4 regions of the Fructobacillus sp. ESL1096 genome follow, and region 2 is predicted to be linked to each of the others. Evidence: riboswitches for the same ligand, from Rfam matches in the RefSeq annotation. Region 2 holds a riboswitch; each other region holds the start of a gene.
The links. Region 2 has a riboswitch for thiamine pyrophosphate ahead of thiW (energy coupling factor transporter S component ThiW). Riboswitches for the same ligand answer to the same signal wherever they lie in the genome.
Positions count from the first base shown of each region.

Region 1 (5,228 bases), 110 kb from region 2:
ATTGATCATTACGAAAGCCACATGCGCCAAGCGGAAAATCGTTTAGAGTAAGGCACTGAAATCGTTTTACGATTGGGAAATGTCTAATTTGTTGAGCCAAACTGAATTTTTAATCGATTAGAACGACTCTATTTGTCTCTTTGTTTTATTTGATACTTTCTTGAAAACTATTGGATAGATGATTGACAGAGCGTTGTTTTATTGGTAAAATTTAATTACAATTTTCACATAGCTATATATTAGGAGGCACTTTAATGAAAGTTGCAGTTATTGGTTCAACGCACGCCGGCGTGTTTGCCGCTAAGCAGATTAAGGCAGACCACCCAGACGCTGAGATTCACGTGTTTGAAAAGAATCAAACAGTTTCTTTTTTGTCATGTGGAATCGCTCTTTGGATTGGCGACAATGTTTCATCAACTGACAAGATGTTTTATGAAACACCAGATTCAATGGCTAAGCAGGGTATTTCAATGCATATGCAAACGCTTGTTGAAGCTGCTGACTTAAAAGCAAAGACTTTGAACATCAAAGACTTGGTTTCTGGTGCTCAGTCAGAAGAAACTTTCGATAAGATTGTGATTACCACTGGTTCACGCGCAATTAAGCCTCGCATCCCTGGTATCGATTCTGACAAGGTCTTTGACTCAAAGACTTGGGACAATGCCAATGCCTTGAAGGAAGTAACTGAAAAGGTTAAGCGGATTATCGTTATTGGTGCTGGTTATATCGGTGCTGAGTTGGCAGAACAATTGTCAGTCAATGATAAGGAAGTGACTTTGATTGACGGTTTGGACCGGGTATTGGCCAACAATACGGCCCCTGAATTTTCATCTGTTTTCCAAAAGGCCTATGAAGACCATGGTGTTAAGTTAGCCCTTGGTCAAATGGTTTCAGGATTTGAAGACACAGCTGATGGTATCAAGGTGACAACTGACAAGGGCACTTATGAAGCTGATATTGCCATCTTGGGGATTGGTTTCTTGCCAAATACTGCTCTGTTCCGTGACCAAGTAGACATGTTGCCAAACGGCGCTATCAAGGTAAACAAGTTCATGGAAACTTCTGTGAAGGATGTCTTTGCTGCTGGTGATTCAGCCACTGTCTTCTACAACCCCACCCAAAAGGATGATTACATTCCATTGGCAACTAATGCTGTTCGTCAAGGAATTTTGGTTGGTAAGAACATTGTCGAACCAACGTTGGCTTATCAAGGCACACAAGCAACATCAGCCGTTGAATTGTACGAGTTAGCTTACGCTGCAACCGGTTTGACTGTTCAATCAGCAGCTCGGAAGGGTGTTGAAGCGGATTCTGTGACAATTTCAGAAGATTACCGTCCTGATTTCATGTTGTCAACGACGCCAGTTAAGGCCTCATTGACTTGGGAAAAGGGGACTCGTCGGATTGTTGGTGCTGCTTTCTTGTCAAAACATGACATTTCACAAGCTGCCAACGTGGTTTCATTGGCGATTGAAAACGGCATGACAATTGATCAATTGTCAATGACTGACTTCTTCTTCCAACCAAACTTCGGTCAACCAGTCAACTATGTTTCATCAGTTGCCATGGCTGCCGTTTTGAAGGCAAACAAGTAAAAAATTAGCTTGATTAAGCACCTAGGCTGAGTCTGGGTGCTTTTCTTTGAAAACACTTGCATAAAAATTCAAGACAGTGTAAGCTAGTGAAGTAGTAAATTTGAATATAGCGATCTGGGGTACCATTTTGGTTGAGAATTAAACCCATTGAACCTGTTAGGCTAAGACCGACGAAGGAAGATCCACACAAGTTTTTTTTAAGACCACCCGTGTTGGACTCTGCCCAGGCGGGTGTTTTTTGATGCCTTTTTGTTCGCCCGGACGTAAAGGAGAGAATAATGAAACAAAAGTGGACGCTACAAAACGTGATTTTGCTGGCCTTGATCGGGATTATTTTTTCGGTCATTTATTGGATTATGGATCCGGTTTACCAGATTGTTAACAGTGGCTTGGCCGTGATTGGGTTGCAAGCCTTTACGAATGAAATCACCCTTGGTGTATGGATGATGGCCGGACCATTGGCTTCGTACATCTTAAAGAAGGTCGGTGCCGGCTTTATTGGCGAAATGCTTGGAGCAGCCGGTGAGATGTTCTTGGGTGGTTCTTACGGTGTCGGTACGCTCTTGTCTGGCTTTATTCAAGGAATTGGCTCTGAACTTGGTTTTGCTTTGACTGGTTATAAGAACTGGTTTGCTGGTCTTTGGTTGTCAACCTTGACTGGAACAGTCGTGACCTTTGCTTGGGACCTCTTTAAATCAGGTTATATTCACTACAAGCTAGGTTTGTTAGTTGCTTTGTTCATTGTTCGTTACCTATCAATTTTCTTTTTCTCAGGTGTCTTGGTACACTTGATTGCCAAGTTGTTAGATCGATCAAAGTTGTTGTCCCACGAATAAGGAGGACAAAAAATGGCAATAACTGCCAGAAACCTCACGTTGGCTTATCGTGACCAAGTCATCATTGATAATCTAAATTTATCTCTTGAAAAAAAGACCCTGACTCTCTTAATGGGGCCTTCCGGATCGGGAAAATCCACCCTGTTAAAGGCCTTGGCGGGTCTTTACCCACAATATGGTGGCCAAGTTACTGGCGAAATCGAAATTGATCAAAGGGTGATGACCACACTGAAAGCAAATGAAAGAGCCAAGCGAGTGGCTTTGCTTTTTCAAAACCCTGATGACCAGTTTGCCATGCCAACGGTGCGGGAGGAATTTATTTTTGCACTGGAGAATCTCGAATTGGACAAGGAAGAAATTGACCAAAAGACGACTTGGGCATTGGAAAAGGTTGGTCTGACTGATTTTATCGATCGATCCTTTGTGACCCTATCTGGTGGGGAAATGCAAAAGGTTGCCTTGGCAGAAGTGTTGGCCCTGGGGGCCGACTACCTGTTGCTCGATGAACCCTTTGCTGCTGTTGATAGTCAGTCACGAGAAGATCTCCAGGTTTTACTAAAACAGCTTAGCCAAGAGGGCTATGGCGTTCTCGTTTCCGACCATGATCCAGCTGGTTACTTCGATAAAATCAGCCAGTTTTATCAGCTCAAAGAGAAGTCTTTGGTGTTGGTGCCTGCAAATGACTGGCACCAATATGATTACCAAAAGCAAACGGTGGTTTTAAAACCGGTTGTAGAAAGTGACCAGGTCGAAAAGGCTGCTTATCGCTTTGATAATCTACGAATACAAAACGGTGAACGGCTGGTCTTAGACCAGGATATCCTGCAAATCTTTGAACAGGGTATCACCTTGGTGACCGGTCCAAATGGAGTCGGGAAGTCTTCTGTTTTGAAGACGCTGGCTCGACTACACCGTTATGAGGGTTCTTTGACCTACCAGGAGCAAGAAGTCCGCGAGTGGAAACCGCGTTTTTACTTTGGCCAGGTCGGTTTGTTATTTCAGTCAGCCTCTGACCAGTTCTTAAACATCACGGTTCAAGAAGAGCTTGACCAGGTGATGGAGAAAAGCCACCATGCTGATTTCTGGAAGAAGGAGGTCTTGGAACAGTGGCTGTCTGACCTAAACTTAACAGGCTTGAGTGACCGGTCGGTCTACACGCTTTCGGGTGGCCAGCAGAAGAAACTTCAGCTGCTGTTGATGCTAATTATGGCCCCACCAGTACTGCTGTTAGATGAACCACTAGCAGGCTTGGATGAGCAGTCGGTGGCAGTTGTTTTAAATCTGATTCAGACTTGTCAACAGGGGCTTGAACTGACCATTTTAGTTGTTTCTCACCAAACAAGAGACCTGGTCAACATTGTTGATCGTCACTTGCGCTATGAGCAAACGGCCATGGCCTATCAAGAGGAGCTGCTCGTATGATGAATGCCACACAACGGCTGATTTTGGCTTTGGCGATTTCTTTGGAAATCTCTTTGACCCAATCAGTGACCCTAAACGTTGTTCTCTTTTCAGTTGCCTTTTTGCTATTATTAATTCGGCGCCAGCCCTTAAAGAAAATCGGGCTCTATGTGGCGATTGCCATCATTCCAGTTTTGGGTTCCTTTTGGTCCTTTTATCTTTATGGTCAAGGAACAGCAGCGCAAAACCTCCATTTTGGTTTAGTGATGGGCAGCCGAGTCCTCGTCTTTATCTTTATTGGGGCCTGGTTAACGATGGGTATGACCCCCTACGTCTTATTAGCTTCTTTACGCCAGAACTTGAAGATGTCTGCGACCTTTACCTACGGCATTTTGGGGGCACTTAACTTTATGCCCCGCTTTAAGCAGGCCTTTTCTTCGATTCAAGCGGCGGGGATGATGCGTGGTGAAGTATTACGGTGGTGGCAGCCAACGCTGTATTTTAAGGCTTTGGTTCATGCCATTAAGTGGTCGAAGAACCTGGCCATGGCCATGACCTCACATGGTTTTCAAGAGGGGGCCAAGCGTTCAGCCTACCGGGATTATCCGATGGCTAAATCAGGCTGGGGGTTAATCGTTTTGATTTTGTTTGCATTGCAGGGAATCTTGTTTTTTTCTCACTACTGAGCAAAGCAGTAATCAGCTGACATATAAAAATGGCAAATTCGTCAAGAAAACGAATTTGCCGTTTTTTTTAGCCTCTTTTTAAGTAAGACAGGATTTCTTTTTGCATGGCTTTCACAAAGGGGTCCTTCGTCGAGGAGGGATTAATTACTAGGCCAAGGTGACGGTAATAAGGTTTTTTAAAGGGATAAGCTTCGATTTCGCCTGAGAGCCTTGACAGGGCCAAGTCAGGTAGGATTCCCCAACCCAAACCGGCCTCAACCATGGCCAAAATCGACTGGTCATCAATCGAATAGTTGATGGCCTGAGGCTTAACCTGAAGCTCATCGAGGGCCGCCTTAGTATCGGAATCATAATCGGACCGTTGCAAGATAAAGTGCCGGTCTTCTAAGTCATCCTGGCTAATCGAAACGCCATTTTTGGGTGTGAAATCAGCCGGGGTAATGCACTTGATTTCATCATTGATCAGGGGCAGGGCATCCAGCCGACTAATCGTTGGCAGGGCCGAGAAGCCAAGATCAATCTTTCCTAGTGATAAGGCCTGTTCGATTTCGGCGAAGGAGCCTTGAATCAGCGTGATCTCAACTTGTGGGTACTTTTTAGAAAAGCGCCGGATGATGGTTGGGAGCCAGGCAATGCAAACTGATGAAATGGCGCCAATTCTGATTTGTCCACCCTGCAGTCCTTGAATCTTTGCAGCGGCTGAAAGAAGT
Region 1 is NZ_CP196400.1:74,415-79,642, reverse strand. It holds gene ACSYSR_RS00250 (MerR family transcriptional regulator) at 1-51, shown strand, start outside; gene ACSYSR_RS00245 (FAD-dependent oxidoreductase) at 255-1,595, shown strand; TPP riboswitch at 1,701-1,791, shown strand; gene ACSYSR_RS00240 (ECF transporter S component) at 1,874-2,431, shown strand; gene ACSYSR_RS00235 (ATP-binding cassette domain-containing protein) at 2,444-3,853, shown strand; gene ACSYSR_RS00230 (energy-coupling factor transporter transmembrane component T family protein) at 3,850-4,518, shown strand; gene ACSYSR_RS00225 (LysR family transcriptional regulator) at 4,586-5,228, opposite strand, start outside.
Region 1: linked by a shared signal. The riboswitch ahead of ACSYSR_RS00240 (ECF transporter S component) and the one ahead of thiW (energy coupling factor transporter S component ThiW) in region 2 are both predicted to bind thiamine pyrophosphate.

Region 2 (5,228 bases):
CCCGTCAAGGAAACGGTGGCGACTGCCGTACGCCGATTGTCATCCTTGGCCTTGATGACCGGGGCAACAGCAGCAATCGCACTGGAGCCACAGACGGCATTTCCGGCACCCATCAACATCGTGCTGTGATCGTCGACCTTAAATAGGTACTTCCCCAACAAAAATACGATACCAATCACCAAGATCATATTAATAATGATAAAAGCGATCCCATTTAGTCCTAACTTGGAAAGCGTTTTAAAGGTCAAAGTCGAGCCCAGCAAAGCAATCCCAATTTCAATCGGGTACTTTTCGGACCACTTAACCCCAGCTCCATATTGGTTACCGGCAAAAATAGTATTTCCCAGCAAAATCCCAATAATCATTGCCAAACTTTCCGCACCCAATTGCGGTAAGTACCTACTCAAAAATTGGGCAAAAAGCGAAACCACGACTACCAGGACAATCCCAACAACATGCTTCTTCTCGATTCTCATCAGACAACTATTCCTTCTTTCGTTAGCTTTTTAACAAAAAATATTCCTTCCCTATTAAACACCTAACCAGGGGGGCTCCGTCAAGCTTATCAAGATTAAAATTTGATAACAAAGAACGCTTTTTAACCATTTTTAAAATGAATCCAGCCGGCCACCCGCTTTTAAAATAAGACAAAAATTAAAGGGTTGTCTTTTAATGACCGTGTTATCATAATTAAAGTTAATTATAGTATAGAAAGTTGGATTGTAGCATGACCTATGAATACTTGATTTTTGACCTTGATGACACCCTCTTAGACTTTACCGGAGGCGAAGTCGCTGCTATTCGTCAGCTTTTTTCAAATGAATTAGGCTTAACAGGCACTGATTTAGACCATGCACTCAAAACTTACCAAGAGATTAACCACCATCTCTGGCAACAATACGAATTGAAAGAAATTGCTCGACAACAAATTTTTGAAGAACGTTTTAAAAAAACTCTTGCAGCACTAGCAATTGACTATGATGCCGACCATCTTGAACAAGAATACGCCACATTGCGTGACCACAATTATCGGCTGGTTCCCTATGCAACTGAAATTTTGCAACACTTGCAAGAACAATATACGATTATCGCCGGTACAAATGGCCAGGATGCCACACAACGTCTTCGCCTCAAGGAAACCGGCTTAGGAAAATACTTTGACCAAATATTTACTTCTGAAATGATTGGTGCTTCTAAACCTGACTCAGCTTTTTTCGATCGTATTTTCCAGGATAACCCACATATGACCAAAGAAAACACGGTGATGATTGGCGATGGCATAACATCTGACATCATGGGGGGCCAAAATTATCAACTCGACACAATTTGGATTAATCCAAATCACAAGGAGAGCCCGGCGAAAATTAAGCCTACTCAGGTAGTTGCAGATTTACCAACTTTGGAAGCAATCTTGCAATAATACAACTCATACTTTGATAATTACAGATTAAAAAATCAGACCTCTGCAGGTCTGATTTTTTTTATTTGTGATACTTACCAATCTTTTGATCAATCGTTAAAATTTCGCCATCTGGCTGATAGGCAACCTTAATATAGGCAGAGACTTTCTTGGCACCTGCCCGGACAGCCACGTGTTGGCACTCTTTGACGATGTCCATCAACTGGTTATAATTATCGCCTTCAATCGTTGTTTCAAAGGGACCAACTTCATAGCGTAAACCGGTACTTTGAATATAAGCAATCACCTCATCAACCATTCGGCACAACTCTTGGTCATTTTCAGCTGCTGGTAAAACCTGAATCGCAACACTTGCACTCATTTATTTTCTCCTTTTACTGCTGTGGCAAAATCAATCGTTTCGTCCGCTAACTTTTGTAAATCAGTCCACTCTTCTTTTGACTGATGGTCATAAACACCAATCAAATGAAAACCCGCTTGCTTTGCTGTGGCAGCAGCATACAGAGCATCTTCATAGACTGCAATCCTGTTGGGCTGCTGGTCAAAATATTGTGCAGCAACCTGATAAATTGTGGGCTTTGTTTTATCCTGTCCAACATCTTCACAAGAAAAGACAAAGTCAAAAAACGGCAATAATTTCAACCGGCGAAGACAGTCTTTGGCCAAAACTGAACTACTGGCCGTTGCCAAGACAATTTTATGACCAGCTTGGTAGGCATCTTGTAAGTATGCAGCTACCCCAACTTTAAGTGGAATATCATGTTGGTAATGTTGGTCCATCAAAGCTCGCATTTCCTGCACCAAGTTGGCAGCTGTAACGGGTAGCGCTAATAATTCTTGTATGAAAATGGCTGAATCCGTCAAAGTCATGGTTTGAATCTGATTATGCAAACCGACTGGCAGCTGGTCAATGCCATATCGATCAAGCAATTCAGTCGCTAAATTCTCCCAAAAAGGCATCGAATCAACTAATGTACCATCGAGGTCAAAGATCAAATATTCCCTATCGCTCATCGCTTACTTCCCCTTGCCAAAGCTAATTTGGCCTGATTGACGGTGTTTAGTTAATCCAAGTTCGCCTGGATTCGCTTTAGTAAGCCTGTCTTTTGAAAAATTAAGACCACTGCCAACCCCATTCCAGCACCCACAATGGCAGCTGGTGTGTAATATGGCACGAAGTAATACCACCTATGGACGTCCAAGCCATAAAAGATCTTCATCAATGGATAAGAAGTCAAAGCCCCTAAAATCCCCGTTCCAATCACTTCACCAAGGAAGACCAGGTAAAGGTTGTGGGTTTTGCGATAAATCAAACCGCCAAGAATGGGACCAAAAATGGCCCCTGTTACGGCTTGAATTGTCCTGCCGGACATCATCCGTAAAATGCCACAAATCAAAGCACTAGCAAAGCCGTACCATGGCCCCAGCAAAACGGCGGCTAAAACGTCAACGAAGTGCTGAAAGGGCGCCATTGCCGGAAAATAGACAAAACTATTTAAAACATAAGCTAAGGCAGCCAACAAGGCAGTCACTAACATCTTCTTCGTTGATAATTTTTTCTGTGTCTTCATTTGAAAACGCTCCTTTTAAATTCAGTGGGGTAGCGAAAAACAGCGCTCCTTTCCCACTTTAGCGGTTAAACCAGTCAGACAAGCCCCTGACTGATAGAAAGTTCGGTCGAGACTACTTGGTCTCCTCTCACGCCGGAACACGGCTTCCCATCGCTGTTTTTTCAGGATCAAGGCGCTCCCCTTCATCCCGCACGGTCAAATGACCGTGAATCATTCACTACACTCCTTTCTGATTTAAAAGAAAAAATCGAGCACCCACAAAAGGAGTCCTCGATTACAAAAAAGCTACGATTTCCTCCGCCGGCATTATCCGGTTCAGGTGTTCGGGTCGATGGTCTACCATCCTCTCAGTCTGTCACACAAACTCCCCGATCGATTTTATTCAAAACAAAAGGCCGCCCAATTTATTAGTACGGCCGATTGTTGTGTTTTTCAACAAACAATTTGGAACCGCTAAAATGGGTGACTGGATAATGAGGGTCGCTAACACGATTGTAACCCTTATTCCCTAACGGAAATGATTATACTCATTTTAACGGAAAAAGACAACTATCCAATTTGATATTTCAAAATTGTTTGCTTATTTACTAACTTCGACCACAACATCTGCAAAATCGTGGTTAAAGCTAGCTGTCCAGGTTCCTTCTGTTAAGTGTGGCGGCAATAAGAAGGTTCCAGAGGAAACGCGTTCCCCCACATGCAAGGTCTTTCCCTGCGCTGCCAACTTTTTAACTAGCCATTGCAACGATTTCAGTGGGTTACCCAAAACTTCGGCCGAACTGCCCTCGGCCACTACCTCACCATTATGGGCTAACTGGGCCTGGACATCTTCAAATTCAGCAACCGTCAAAGATGTGCTTTCACGTTCTGGCCCATAGACCACAAAACCACCAACAGCCGCATCTGCCATCACTAAGTACTTACTCAAGGATGGAAACCAATCCGTAAACCGAGCATCGGGTACTTCCACACCAGCCGCCACAGTCGTTTTGCGACGCAAATCCTCCAAAGAATCAGTGACTTGCAAGTCTTCCTTCGCCTTGAAAACCAATTCTACTTCTGCCAATGGGTCCAATAAATCGCTCTTCAAAGAAAGGTTAGCCGGTGATTGAACGAAATGGTTTTGCACCTGAGCCCCATACAAAGGTTCATTTGAATCGAACATATCTTGCGTTTCTTGACTAGTCAAACTAACCTTGTAACCCCCAAGTGGTTGATTTTTGAGCTCCATCAATTGATCTTGCACTTCATAGGCAGTTTGGTCATCGCTAACAACCTGCTCCCATTCAGTCATTTTAAGCGGTTGGCGTTCTTGGTAAGCATGATAGAGGGCCTGTGCCAATTTGTCCTCTTGCTTTGCTGGTACTACCTTCACCTTGGTCTTCAATTCAGTCATTGTCATTTTTAATGCTCCTTTCAGTATACAAACAGCTCACTACAGTACGAAACTTCACGGTGCCCTCCTTTTCTAAAAAATCAGCAGATAAAAAGGCGCCCTTAACTACGAAAAAATCGTTGTTAAGGGCGCTTATGCACGGTACCACCTTAATTTGTTGAACGACAAAGTTCAACCTCAAACGTACGGCCGAAAAAGCGATACGCCGGTTTGATAACGGTACCAACCGAGCAAGGCTTACTGATTTCAGCCCACTAGCTAAAGAATGATCGTCTTTGAGTTTGAAAACGACGCCCTTTCACCAAATAGGCGCTCTCTAATCATTTTCTTACCCAGACACTTCTTATTGTCGCTTGTCATTTCTATCTGTTGCTTTGTAGTTTACAACTTTATGAGTCAATGTCAACCTTTTATCATTTATTTTTAATTTAAATACAACTAAGAACCCCTTTTGGCCTCATTTTTAATCAAAAATATGTTGAATTTCCTGGTGACCAGCTGTTAAATCATAAATTTGATTAGCTGCTTGCTCAGGATGAGCTAATACTGCTATGACAAAGGCAGCGACATCTGCTCGCGGAATTTGCAAGCTTTCCTTTGGACCCGCGAAGTCAACATCCAATGAAACCTTGCCAGTACCAGTAGTATCCAAGAGCAACGTTGGCCGAACAATCGTATAATCCAAACCGGAATTTTGTAAGTACAAATCAGCATAGTGCTTCATCATAAAGTAATGATAAATGCCGGATGCAGACCAACGACCGCGGTCGTCCGCCCCAGCAGCTGAAACCATCACATAGTGAGCAACACTAGCTTTTTTAGCAGCAGCCATCGTTTTAAT
Region 2 is NZ_CP196400.1:1,402,000-1,407,227, reverse strand. It holds gene ACSYSR_RS06790 (YeiH family protein) at 1-476, opposite strand, end outside; gene ACSYSR_RS06785 (YjjG family noncanonical pyrimidine nucleotidase) at 728-1,420, shown strand; gene ACSYSR_RS06780 (thiamine-binding protein) at 1,482-1,781, opposite strand; gene ACSYSR_RS06775 (HAD family hydrolase) at 1,778-2,434, opposite strand; gene thiW (energy coupling factor transporter S component ThiW) at 2,485-2,991, opposite strand; TPP riboswitch at 3,267-3,372, opposite strand; gene ACSYSR_RS06765 (2-keto-4-pentenoate hydratase) at 3,572-4,393, opposite strand; gene ACSYSR_RS06760 (SDR family oxidoreductase) at 4,851-5,228, opposite strand, start outside.

Region 3 (5,228 bases), 400 kb from region 2:
TGTCCCAGCCGCAGCCGCTTTCTCAACTGACTTCTTGCTACCACCTTTCCAAGGAAAGATTGCCAAGCAACCCGCCAATCTGGGTTCCACTGCTAATAAACTTTGGCCAAAGAGCACCGGGAAAAGCGGCTCAGCAAAGGAAGTTTTCCCAAAGCTAGCTGATTTTACCAACAGTGTCATTACGAGCGGCCAAACCTGGAGACCAGGAATATTACCGGAAAAAACGTGAAAGCTTGTTTGGGGACCATAAGCCTTGGTTAGGCTTCCGGATGCTTGTGGCTGAAAAGCATCCAAAATTGCTGGGTTTGCCAATTCCGTATTTAAAAAGCGACGTAACTCTTTGGCACGAAACAGGCGCATATACCGCCTAATTTCCAAGTTAATCGTTTCCTCACTGTATCCCGTGATAATCGGTAATAACTTTAGTGCCAACTGGCGCTCATTGTACTCCGGGTCCATCCATTTTTCGGCGGCAGTACTAATCATCAGAATGATTTCTTCGACCGAAAGTTGACTTAAAAAAGCCTGCTGATGGTCTTTCAACGTCTTGATGGTTTCTTTGACTTCTTGTTCTGTCAAATCAGGATACTGTAAATCATAGCGTTGCTTACCCACCGAAATCGACCAGGTTTTCAATCGATTAAATTGACTCTCATTTGGCGCAAGAAACAAGTTGATTTTGGTTGTCTCTCCTTCTTTAGCCATTGTATCCTCTTTCATGCTTGATTGGCTTGCAGTAGTTGATCAACAGAAATTGAGCACCCCTTTGACTCCGCCCCAGCAATCCGACCAAGCAAAGTAAAGCCGACGTCATCCTGTACGGCTAAATCTTCCGTTAAGATGCCCAAGCATGAGTTCCAGTTCGAAAGGTCATAATAGGCCAAGACACCTTTTTGTCCGGGCGCAACAGGCGCCAAGGTATCGGTATCTAAAATCCTGACGCGAACCCAAGCTGGTGTTTGCTTACTATAAATTAGGTCCAAACCCTGGTTGAGCCGCCACAAATTTTGGTCATAGCACTGTGAACTGATTTCCGTCATGCCATACATATTCAAATAATAGTCACGACCAATACCGAAGGCCGCTTCCAAATCAGCTAGTAGCTGGTCTTCGCTAACTTGACGCGATTGGCCCTTGAAACCACCGGTATCAAAAATTCGACTTTTTTCAGCCAGGTGAAAGACCAACTGGTGCTTTTGTAGGTAATCCAAAAAATGGACGTAGGAAAAACTTGCGCCAAGCAGCATCACGGGACGGTGATCAATTTCTGCCGCCGTTAAAGCAGCGACCACGCCCTGATAATCAATCCCGTCTGCATCGACATAGGATCTGCTGTGTTGGTCACCAAATTCGGTAATGGCGCGACTGACATAATGAGCCAAAGAAGAATTGTCAAGGTGCTTTTCATCCGGAAATAGGCCAATAATAGTGATTTGATCAACGTCCGGGAGGACATACTGCTTGAAAGATACTTTCATTGACTCATTCCAAACAGCAAAAGTCGGATGGTAGCTATGGCTACGGTGGGTCTTATCCGTTGTCCCACTTGACATAAAAACAGCTTCGCCCGCCGTGATCGGCGTTGTCGACAGCGTTAACTGCTTGTATCCCTGAATCGGCATTAATGGTACTTCTTGCCACCGATGTACCATTAGCGGACTTTTTCGTTGTTGTTGCGCATATTTTTTATAGGGTAAATTATGGTCAAATTGGTATTGAAATAAATCGAGGGCCAACTGATTGAAATCCTCATCACTTTCATGGTGGCCGTCCATGACTTGGTGTTGGTCAATAAAACTCAGAATTTCTTTTTGAATTGCAGCAACCGAATCACTCATGGTTCTTTTTCCCTCCAAAAAATCCTGGTACAACAATTAATAGAACATGCAGGGTCACAATCGACAGAGCACCGACTAAAATACTATTTGAAAAGAGCGACTGATAAATACCCGAAAATCCTTTTGCATAAGATGGCAGGGCAATGGCCAGCAACAAAGACAGACCAATACTCATCCGAGTAGCTTCGCCTTTATCAGCCTGCTGCAGGGTTGCAAAGCCCGTCGTTAACAAGGTTGCCGCTGCCGGCAAAAACATCCCACCGATAACGGGTGCTGGGGTCAAAGCGAGTACTGCTGCAAACTTGGGCACAAATCCTAGTAAAATTAGTAATCCCCCGGCCAATAGAATGGGCTTGCGAGAATGCACTCCCGTCAACTTCATGACTCCTAAGTTTTGGGCAAAAGCTGTGGTTGGAAAACCGCCAATCAAAGAAGAAAGCATTGAGCCACCCGCTTCACCTGCAATTCCACGACTAATACGCTTTGCACTTAATTCTTCTTTGGTAACATCTGCAGAGGCTTCATAAACGCCCAAAGCTTCAATCACTGCCACTAAATAAGCGATGAAGAAGGTCAGAAAAATGGCCCAATTAAAACGAAATAGTCCATAAGGAAACAACCGTGGTAGGCCAAAAAACGGTTGACTTTGCACGCTTGACAAGTCAATCATCCCCAGGCTGGCCGCCAAAAGATTACCAACCACAAGGGCCAGCAAAAAGGAAAACTTGCGCCAGTAACCTCGGCCAAACAACGATCCTAAGACGACAATCAAAGTGGTTGTAATGGCCACCAGAAGAACGTTTGGCGATGCAAAACCTTTTGTGCCAGGCGTCCCCCCTAGTAATTCTGACATTGTAAAACTTGAAAGCGAAATGCCAACCAAAAAAATAATGGTCCCGTTAATCGCAGGTGTCAATTTCTTAGCTAAGCGATGAACCCAGCCAAATAAAGACATCAGCAAAACAATAAAGCCACTGAGAAAGACGGCACCACCGGCAGCTGGCAAACCACCGGTTTTACCAGCACTAATCATGAGGGCGTCAAAGGCCGCTGAAGGCCCTTGCACAATCGGCAGCCGTGCTAATTTTGAAGCCTGCAAAATCGTTACCAGACCAGATGCCAAAAAAATGGCACTAATCAAATTCGTCGACAAGGCTAACGAGAGGCCCGCGGCTGAAGCAACAAAAATCGGATCAAGCCAGACATTGGAAACAAAGATGTGTTGGAGACTAATCAATATCGTCTGACTAGTACTCAATGGAATCTCTTCCGGGGAACTTTCTTGCTGCTGATGGTTCTGTTGAATCATTTTTTTCTCCTAAAATTTAATTCATCAATCCACCCTGAACAGTCTTTACCAGCAAAAGAAAAAGGTTGAATTCATGATGAATTCAACCTCAACCGAAAAGTCCCAAAAAAGACCCCTTGTTATCAATATTAGTTGCATTCCTACGCTGGTATTAACCAGATCAGGTACATAGGGTCTAAGACATTTCTGTCTAATCTCAGCGTGATGCTCCCCTTGCGAATTAATTAATTTTTTTCAGTATAACATGAAATTCGATATTAGAACAAATATAATCAACTTTGTTTAATCAAATTCGAAACTGTTCCACGAATAGTAGCAGCCAAAGCGCTGGTCAAAAAAGTTAGGCGAAATGCACCACCAGCAACAACCTCAATCTTGGTAGCAATCACTAGGCCATTTTACTTGTTGGTAACGGCACTCAATTTTGACCAATTCATTTAGCATTCCCAACCGACACACCATCAACAGCAGCGCTGATTTCTTTAGCGTACGCCTGTAACTTTGCTGGTGCTTTGTGACCATTTTCAGCGACAATCTGGACGCAGGCTGAGCCAATAATAACCCCATCGGCCAAATCAGCCATTGCCTGGGCCTGGTCAGCGGTATGTACACCAAAGCCAATAGCCACCGGCACATTCGTTACCGCTTTAATTTGCCCGACAACTTCTGCTAAATTAGCAGCAAAGGATTCACGGGTTCCCGTTACGCCTAAAGAAGAAACCAAGTAGATGAAACCGGTCGCCTCTTTGGCAATCAGCGCAATGCGCTCACCAGACGTCACTGTAATCAACGGAATCAAATCCAGCCCATGCTTGTCAGTAAAAGAAACTAACTCTCCTCGTTCTTCATAGGGCAAATCGGGGATAATCAGGCCATCGACACCGAATTTTTCACAGTCGGCGGTAAAACGTTCATAGCCATACTGGAGAACAACGTTCAGGTACACCAAGAAAACCAGAGGCACCGCTGTTTGCAGACGAATTTCCTTCACCGCCGTAAAAATCACTTCAATTGGTAAATCAGGGTCACGCAAAGCCCGCAAATCGGCCGCTTGAATAACGGGACCGTCGGCGACTGGATCCGAAAAAGGAATGCCAATTTCAACAATATCGGCCCCGCCCTTTGCCAAAGCCACGACATTTTTCACAGTCGTCTCCATGTCAGGATCATTGGCGGTGACGAAGGCAATAAAATTTTTATGATTCGTAAAGCTTTGACTAATTTTACTCATGAATTTCAACCCCCCGGTACTTGGCAATTGCGGCAACATCCTTGTCCCCCCGGCCAGATAGTGTGCAGACAATGACCTGGTCCTTAGGTAACGTTGGCGCTAATTTTTGCACATAGGCCACAGCATGACAGCTTTCAATAGCGGCAATAATCCCCTCTTGCTTGGCAATGTATTCAAAGGCAGCCACGGCCTCATCATCTGTAATACCGACGTATTGGGCACGGTGCTCGGCTGCTAATGCTGCGTGTTCTGGCCCAACACCCGGGTAATCGAGCCCAGCCGAAATCGAATAGACCGGATTGATTTGGCCACTATCATTTTGCAAAAAGAGTGACTTCATGCCGTGAAAGACACCTAAGCGACCCTTTTCGATAGTAGCCGCCGTCAAATCAGTATCAACGCCCTTGCCGGCTGCTTCTACCCCAATCAACTCAACTTCAGCATGGTTAATATAATGGGCAAAACTACCAATGGCATTGGATCCGCCACCAACGCAGGCGATGACCTTATCGGGCAAACGTCCCAATTGGTCTTGAATTTGTTGCTTGGATTCCTGGCTGATCACACTTTGAAAATCACGGACTATCTCCGGATAAGGATGGGGGCCGGTGGCCGAACCCATCACATAAAACGTATCCTCAGGCCGGGCCGCAAAGCCCTGCAAGGCAGCATTAATGGCATCCTTCAACACCATTGATCCGGAAGTCACGGCGTGGACTTTGGCCCCAAGGAGTTCCATCCGATAAACATTCAACCGTTGGCGATCCGTGTCCTCCTTGCCCATAAAGACTTCGCACTCCAGACCAAACAAGGCAGCAATCGTAGCCGTTGCTACCCCGTGTTGTCCCGC
Region 3 is NZ_CP196400.1:1,004,790-1,010,017, reverse strand. It holds gene ACSYSR_RS05040 (acyl-CoA reductase) at 1-705, opposite strand, end outside; gene ACSYSR_RS05035 (LuxE/PaaK family acyltransferase) at 717-1,838, opposite strand; gene ACSYSR_RS05030 (solute carrier family 23 protein) at 1,831-3,147, opposite strand; TPP riboswitch at 3,268-3,371, opposite strand; gene trpA (tryptophan synthase subunit alpha) at 3,581-4,378, opposite strand; gene trpB (tryptophan synthase subunit beta) at 4,371-5,228, opposite strand, start outside.
Region 3: linked by a shared signal. The riboswitch ahead of ACSYSR_RS05030 (solute carrier family 23 protein) and the one ahead of thiW (energy coupling factor transporter S component ThiW) in region 2 are both predicted to bind thiamine pyrophosphate.

Region 4 (5,228 bases), 100 kb from region 2:
ACTAAGTCATGAACCCCAGTTGCGACCACAACAGCATCCAGTTTTTGGGCCGCCTTCAAGACAATTTCAATTGGGTCAGCCGTACCTTGGCCGGCATCAATGCCATGACTTTCCCATTTCACTTCAGCCAAGGTTGCAACCTCACCAAGATTACCACGTACAATGCTCACCTTGACTGTTTTCAAAAGTTCCTTGGCACGCTTGGATCGTAGTGGCGTCGCACCAACGGCAACGGGATCAAAAACAACAGGGAGGCCTAACGCGTTCGCTGTCTGCCCGCTATTAATCATCACTTTTTGTGAATTGGCGGAAGTTGAACCCAAATTCAAGGTCACGGCATTGGCAATTTTTGTCAAATCAGCAGCATCCAGCGGATCTTCCAGCATAATTGGTGAAGCCCCAATATAGGCAATGGCATTGGCCACCAATTGGGGGGTAACGCTATTGGCCACGTTCAAGACGATGGGTTGGTTTGTGCGAACAGCAGTTAAAATTGTTTGGCTCATTTTGTCACTCCTCGTAATTTTTGAACACTGCGTTGAATATCATCACTAGCAGTAATGGCCGAAATCACGGCAACACCGGCAATCGGCAACTCCGCCAATTCCTGACAGTTGTCTTCTTGGATACCACCAATGGCCACAACCGGTAACGAACTTTTTGACGCAACCGAAAAGACACCTTTTGGACCAATGGCCTCCTTCACTTCTTCCTTACTTGTCGTTGCAAAGGCGGGGCCAACACCCAAGTAATCAACGACTGCCAAATCAGCTTCACTGGCAGCCAGCTCTTTTAAGTCATGGACGGATAACCCAAGTAGTAAACCAGGAGCTACCTGATGAATTTCTTGCACTGGGGTATCGCCCTGACCAACATGCAGACCATCCGCCTGGATGGCCAGTGCCAATGGCAGGTCGTCATCGACATACAAAGGCACATTGGCTGCTTTCGTAATAGTTCTGATTTTCTGTCCCAATGCCACTTTTTCGGCTTGGTTCAACTTCGAGTGGTCCTTTTCTCGGTACTGAACAGAAGTGACGCCGGCGTCACAGGCCGCTTGAACCACGCGAATCACTTCGTTGGGATCATCGTTGACGTTTTGGCTACCAACAACAAGATAAACCATTAATGACGTCGGATCAAAATTCATAATCTTTTCCTCCTTCATCTGCTGGATCCGACCACTGGCCATGGTTCAAAGGACCATGGCCGTGACCAATAACTAACGGCTGACCAATAATGGCGTTCATATAGCGGTGGCCCTTTTCGATGGCCTTACGCAAAGAATCACCTTGAGCCAAAAAGGACGTAATTGCAGCTGAGAGGGTATCCCCTGTCCCGTGTTTGCTTGACGTTTCAACCTTTTGTCCTTCTAGCCAAAAACCGACTTCGTTTTCCAATAAAACATAATCATAAATGACGGCACCTTCACCGTGGCCACCCTTAACGATAACATTTGGAACGCCCAATGCTTGTATCTTTTGACCAGCCGTGACCATGTCATCACGAGTACTGATTTTCATATCGGCTAAGAGTTCGGCTTCGGGGAGATTTGGTGTCAACAGCGTAGCTAATGGCAGCAAGTGGTTTTTCAAGGCCGCGATCCCAGCTGAGTCGAGCAAGCTGGCCCCACCCTTGGCAACCATCACCGGATCAACCACCAAATTCTTCTGTTGGTAATGACGGATGTTTTTAGCCACCTGCAGAACGCGAGCTTCATCAAAGAGCGCTCCCGTTTTCGCTGCGCGGACGTCAAAGTCAGCCATCACCGAGGCAAATTGCTGGTCAATTACGGCCAAATCAGTTGGATAAGCCCCCTGGACCCCCAGTGTATTTTGCGCTGTTAACCCGGCCACCACGACCGCGGAATAAGTCTTGCAAGCCTGCATGGTCTTGATATCGGCTTGCATGCCGGCACCACCCCCAGAATCGGACCCAGCAATGGTCAATCCTGTCGGATATTGGTTTGCATCAATCATCTTGTTGCCTCCATTCCCTGTAAGAAGAATTGATTTTCATACTTTGTTGATTGGATAAAAGCAGCCAAAGCCTCCTCTTGAACTTCGGGACTGACATGTTCGGCCGTCTGATTGACCAGTGACAAGATTGGTCGCGTCAAACCCTTATCAAGCCCACGGTAATAGCCAACCCATGGTATAAATGGGTTATCTGGCTTGATTAGCCCATCACGAATCAACAAATCAGCCAAATAAGCATAGTCATAGGGGCAGGCAGCTAGGGCAACCAAGCCAATAAATGGATCCTTTTCAACTGCTTTAGCCATATGGTTAACATATTGGTCCGTAACCGTTGAATTTGGGTACTTGCCTGCTTGGATACTCTTGTCGTCGGTTTGAGCCAAGTCCAACAAAATCTTATGGGCAGCACCTTCACGATCATCATCAGCCACTTCAGCATCAATTGTTTGACCGGTTAGTGTCTGGCAAACCTGTTCATACAGTGGCAAATAGTGACCCAGGTAACGGTAATCTTGTTGCACGTAGTAGAGCAGTGCCTCAGAATTAACTTCACCAGCAATCATTGCTTGGATAAAGGGATTGGCATAAAAATTAGCCTTGTGTTCTTCCATCACTTGCATCAAGCGGTTAGAAAACGGCAGCGTCTTCGTCATTTTTTCTCCTCAATCATCACTTTATTTTGGCAGACGGTGGTGTCGGTCGTTGCCATTTAGACAAAATAAAAAGCCCCCAGCCTGAGCTGAGGACTTATGCCTACTAACGATGACCAAAAAAGGCAACATCATGAGGATTTAAATCCGTTTTCGAAGTTTCCTGCGACCGTGCTAGCGGCATCAGGTTCAATGGGTATAATCTCAGCTCAGGGCACCCCAACTTTATTTATCACAAAAGCAGTATAGCACGGAAATTAAAATCCGTGTGAAAAAGTTGATTGTGAACACTTGCCACCTGCTGTAAAATCAGTTATATTATAAGTATACTTATATATTAATGCTAACAATAAGGAGGTTCCCATGAGCCCTGTCAAAACTACTGCACTTTCTCGCTACATGGATTCAACCAATCAGAAATTCTTCAACTTATATACTGACTGGTTCCGGCAAATGAAATACCGTCTACGAGAACTTGACTTGACCCACCCCCAATTTCAAATTCTCGCTACTGTCCATGGTCTCAGTATCCAACATACCGAAGTTACTCAAATCATGGTGGCTAAGGCAGCAGACGTCGATGCCATGACCGCTTCAGCCATCATTACTAAGCTCAGCCGTGAAGATCTTTTAGACCGCTATCCTGGTAAAAAAAATCCACGTTCAAAAGCCCTATCATTAACCCAGGCTGGTGAAAAAAAATTACAACAGGCCTTAGACATCGTCAATCAATTTGACCAAGACTTCTGGAGTCAATTTGACACCTCTTTGCCAGCAAGTGTTGATCAAGCGCAGGCGGTAGTCAAAACACATCACTACTAAAATTAGCAAAGTACACCCGCACCAATTGAAAAGAGCCGAAAATACAGGATTGTATTCTCGACTCTTTTTCTTTTGACCAAAAATCAGCACAATTTTATCATTTAATCGTGTTTCAAGCACCTACAAGCAAACCTGACAATTGAGCAACTTTTTATTCACTAATTTTGGCAACTAAGACACTGTTAGCTAAGCGATTGGTACCAATCAAAAATGGACTGCACCTCTTTCATTGGCAAGTAGCGGGCAGTCAAGACCTTTGTATTGGCATCAGTGCGAACTACCACGGCAAGGTGGGCTCGCCGGTTTTGCTGAGCTAGCCACCAACTTTGCTTAATCGACAACGACTGAATCTTATCCCAGGCGATATAGGTCGTGATTGTTTCGTAATTCTTCGCCGTTTTTAAAACAAGGACCTGCCGGTTAACCACTTGGGCGGTTGTCGCCTGCCCCTTATACCAGCCGGTACCAACTACAAAAACCAACACAATCAAGACCAGCAAGACAACTACTGGCCAGCGTCTGAAAGCATAGATCAGGACGGTGGCAATCGGCAAGGTCCAAAAAAGGCCGTTACGAATCATTGTTAAAATTTGGTAGGTTGAGCTATCAGTCTTTTTGATTGGTCGACTGGGAAAATCAGGCAGCCACCGCGACAAATATTGGTCAACAGCCCCTGATTTCACCATCGGAATCAAGGTTGGCACGTTTTTAGATACCTTGTCTTCACCATTTTCGTCAGTAATTATCCGTGTCTTGACGGTTACCAAGCCCAACAACTGCCTGAAAACATTTTGGCGGACTTCAACCGTTTGCATCCGGTTAATTGACAAATGCATCGTTTGTCGTTCAAAAAGTCCCCGAGCAATCGTCAACTGACCTGCGTCATGGTGCACTTCAAAGCCAAAGTACAAGATCACCGTTCGCAGAACATTAAAAGCAACCACGATGAAAACAAACGCCACCACCAGCAAGGCAATCACTAAAGCGCCCAGGCCCAAAACGTGATTGGTCAACTCCTGCTCAATCCAATGACTGACTATCCCTTGCTGGTCTAAGTGAATGAAGCCACCCAGAAATATAAAGAATTGAAAGATGACCTCCGGCGTCGTCACCGCATAGACAATCAAAGAAAGAATGGAAGCCCGAAAGGAATCGGTAGCCAGTCTGTTAGAACCATTTGGTCGCAGGATGTCCTTTCCACCAGCGGTTTTTTGATTATGCTCAGAAGCAAATACTTGCCCTTGGCGGTCTGAATCGGTCACCTGCTCAACTTGCTCCTGTGTCGCTGGTCCTTCCTTTTGTGCCTGAATTTTGGCGCCTTCAATCAAAATAGCCAGTTTAGCCGTTTCATCCTGGCGCTTTTGTTCAAGAACCAGTGCCACCCAGGTTGGGACAACCAAGAGAGAAATCTGATTGTTCTTGGCCCCCTTCCCCCCGGAATCAACAGCAATGTCCTCCAAATGAAATGGTTGGAGGAAAAACCATTGCTTTCGATGGATATTTTGAATTTTATGGTAAGGCAAGTGGCGAACTTGCCGTTCCAATATGCCTGACCGATAAATCAGTTCACTTTCCGTGAGTTCATAGGTCTTCATCCAGAAGCTTAAAAGCGACCAAAGCAACAGAGCCAAGAAAAGCAAGACCCATTCCCACCAAGTAAAGTGGAAAAAGAATAAAACAGCCAACCCTAAAGCCACCACGCTTTTTAGTTGTTCGTAAAAATCGAAAATAAAAGCAAGGGGATGTAAGTGCTTAGCCTTCATGACGAGCCTCCCTA
Region 4 is NZ_CP196400.1:66,066-71,293, forward strand. It holds gene thiM (hydroxyethylthiazole kinase) at 1-506, opposite strand, end outside; gene thiE (thiamine phosphate synthase) at 503-1,150, opposite strand; gene thiD (bifunctional hydroxymethylpyrimidine kinase/phosphomethylpyrimidine kinase) at 1,140-1,979, opposite strand; gene ACSYSR_RS00195 (TenA family protein) at 1,976-2,632, opposite strand; TPP riboswitch at 2,773-2,861, opposite strand; gene ACSYSR_RS00200 (MarR family winged helix-turn-helix transcriptional regulator) at 2,993-3,451, shown strand; gene ACSYSR_RS00205 (PH domain-containing protein) at 3,634-5,214, opposite strand; gene ACSYSR_RS00210 (PH domain-containing protein) at 5,204-5,228, opposite strand, start outside.
Region 4: linked by a shared signal. The riboswitch ahead of ACSYSR_RS00195 (TenA family protein) and the one ahead of thiW (energy coupling factor transporter S component ThiW) in region 2 are both predicted to bind thiamine pyrophosphate.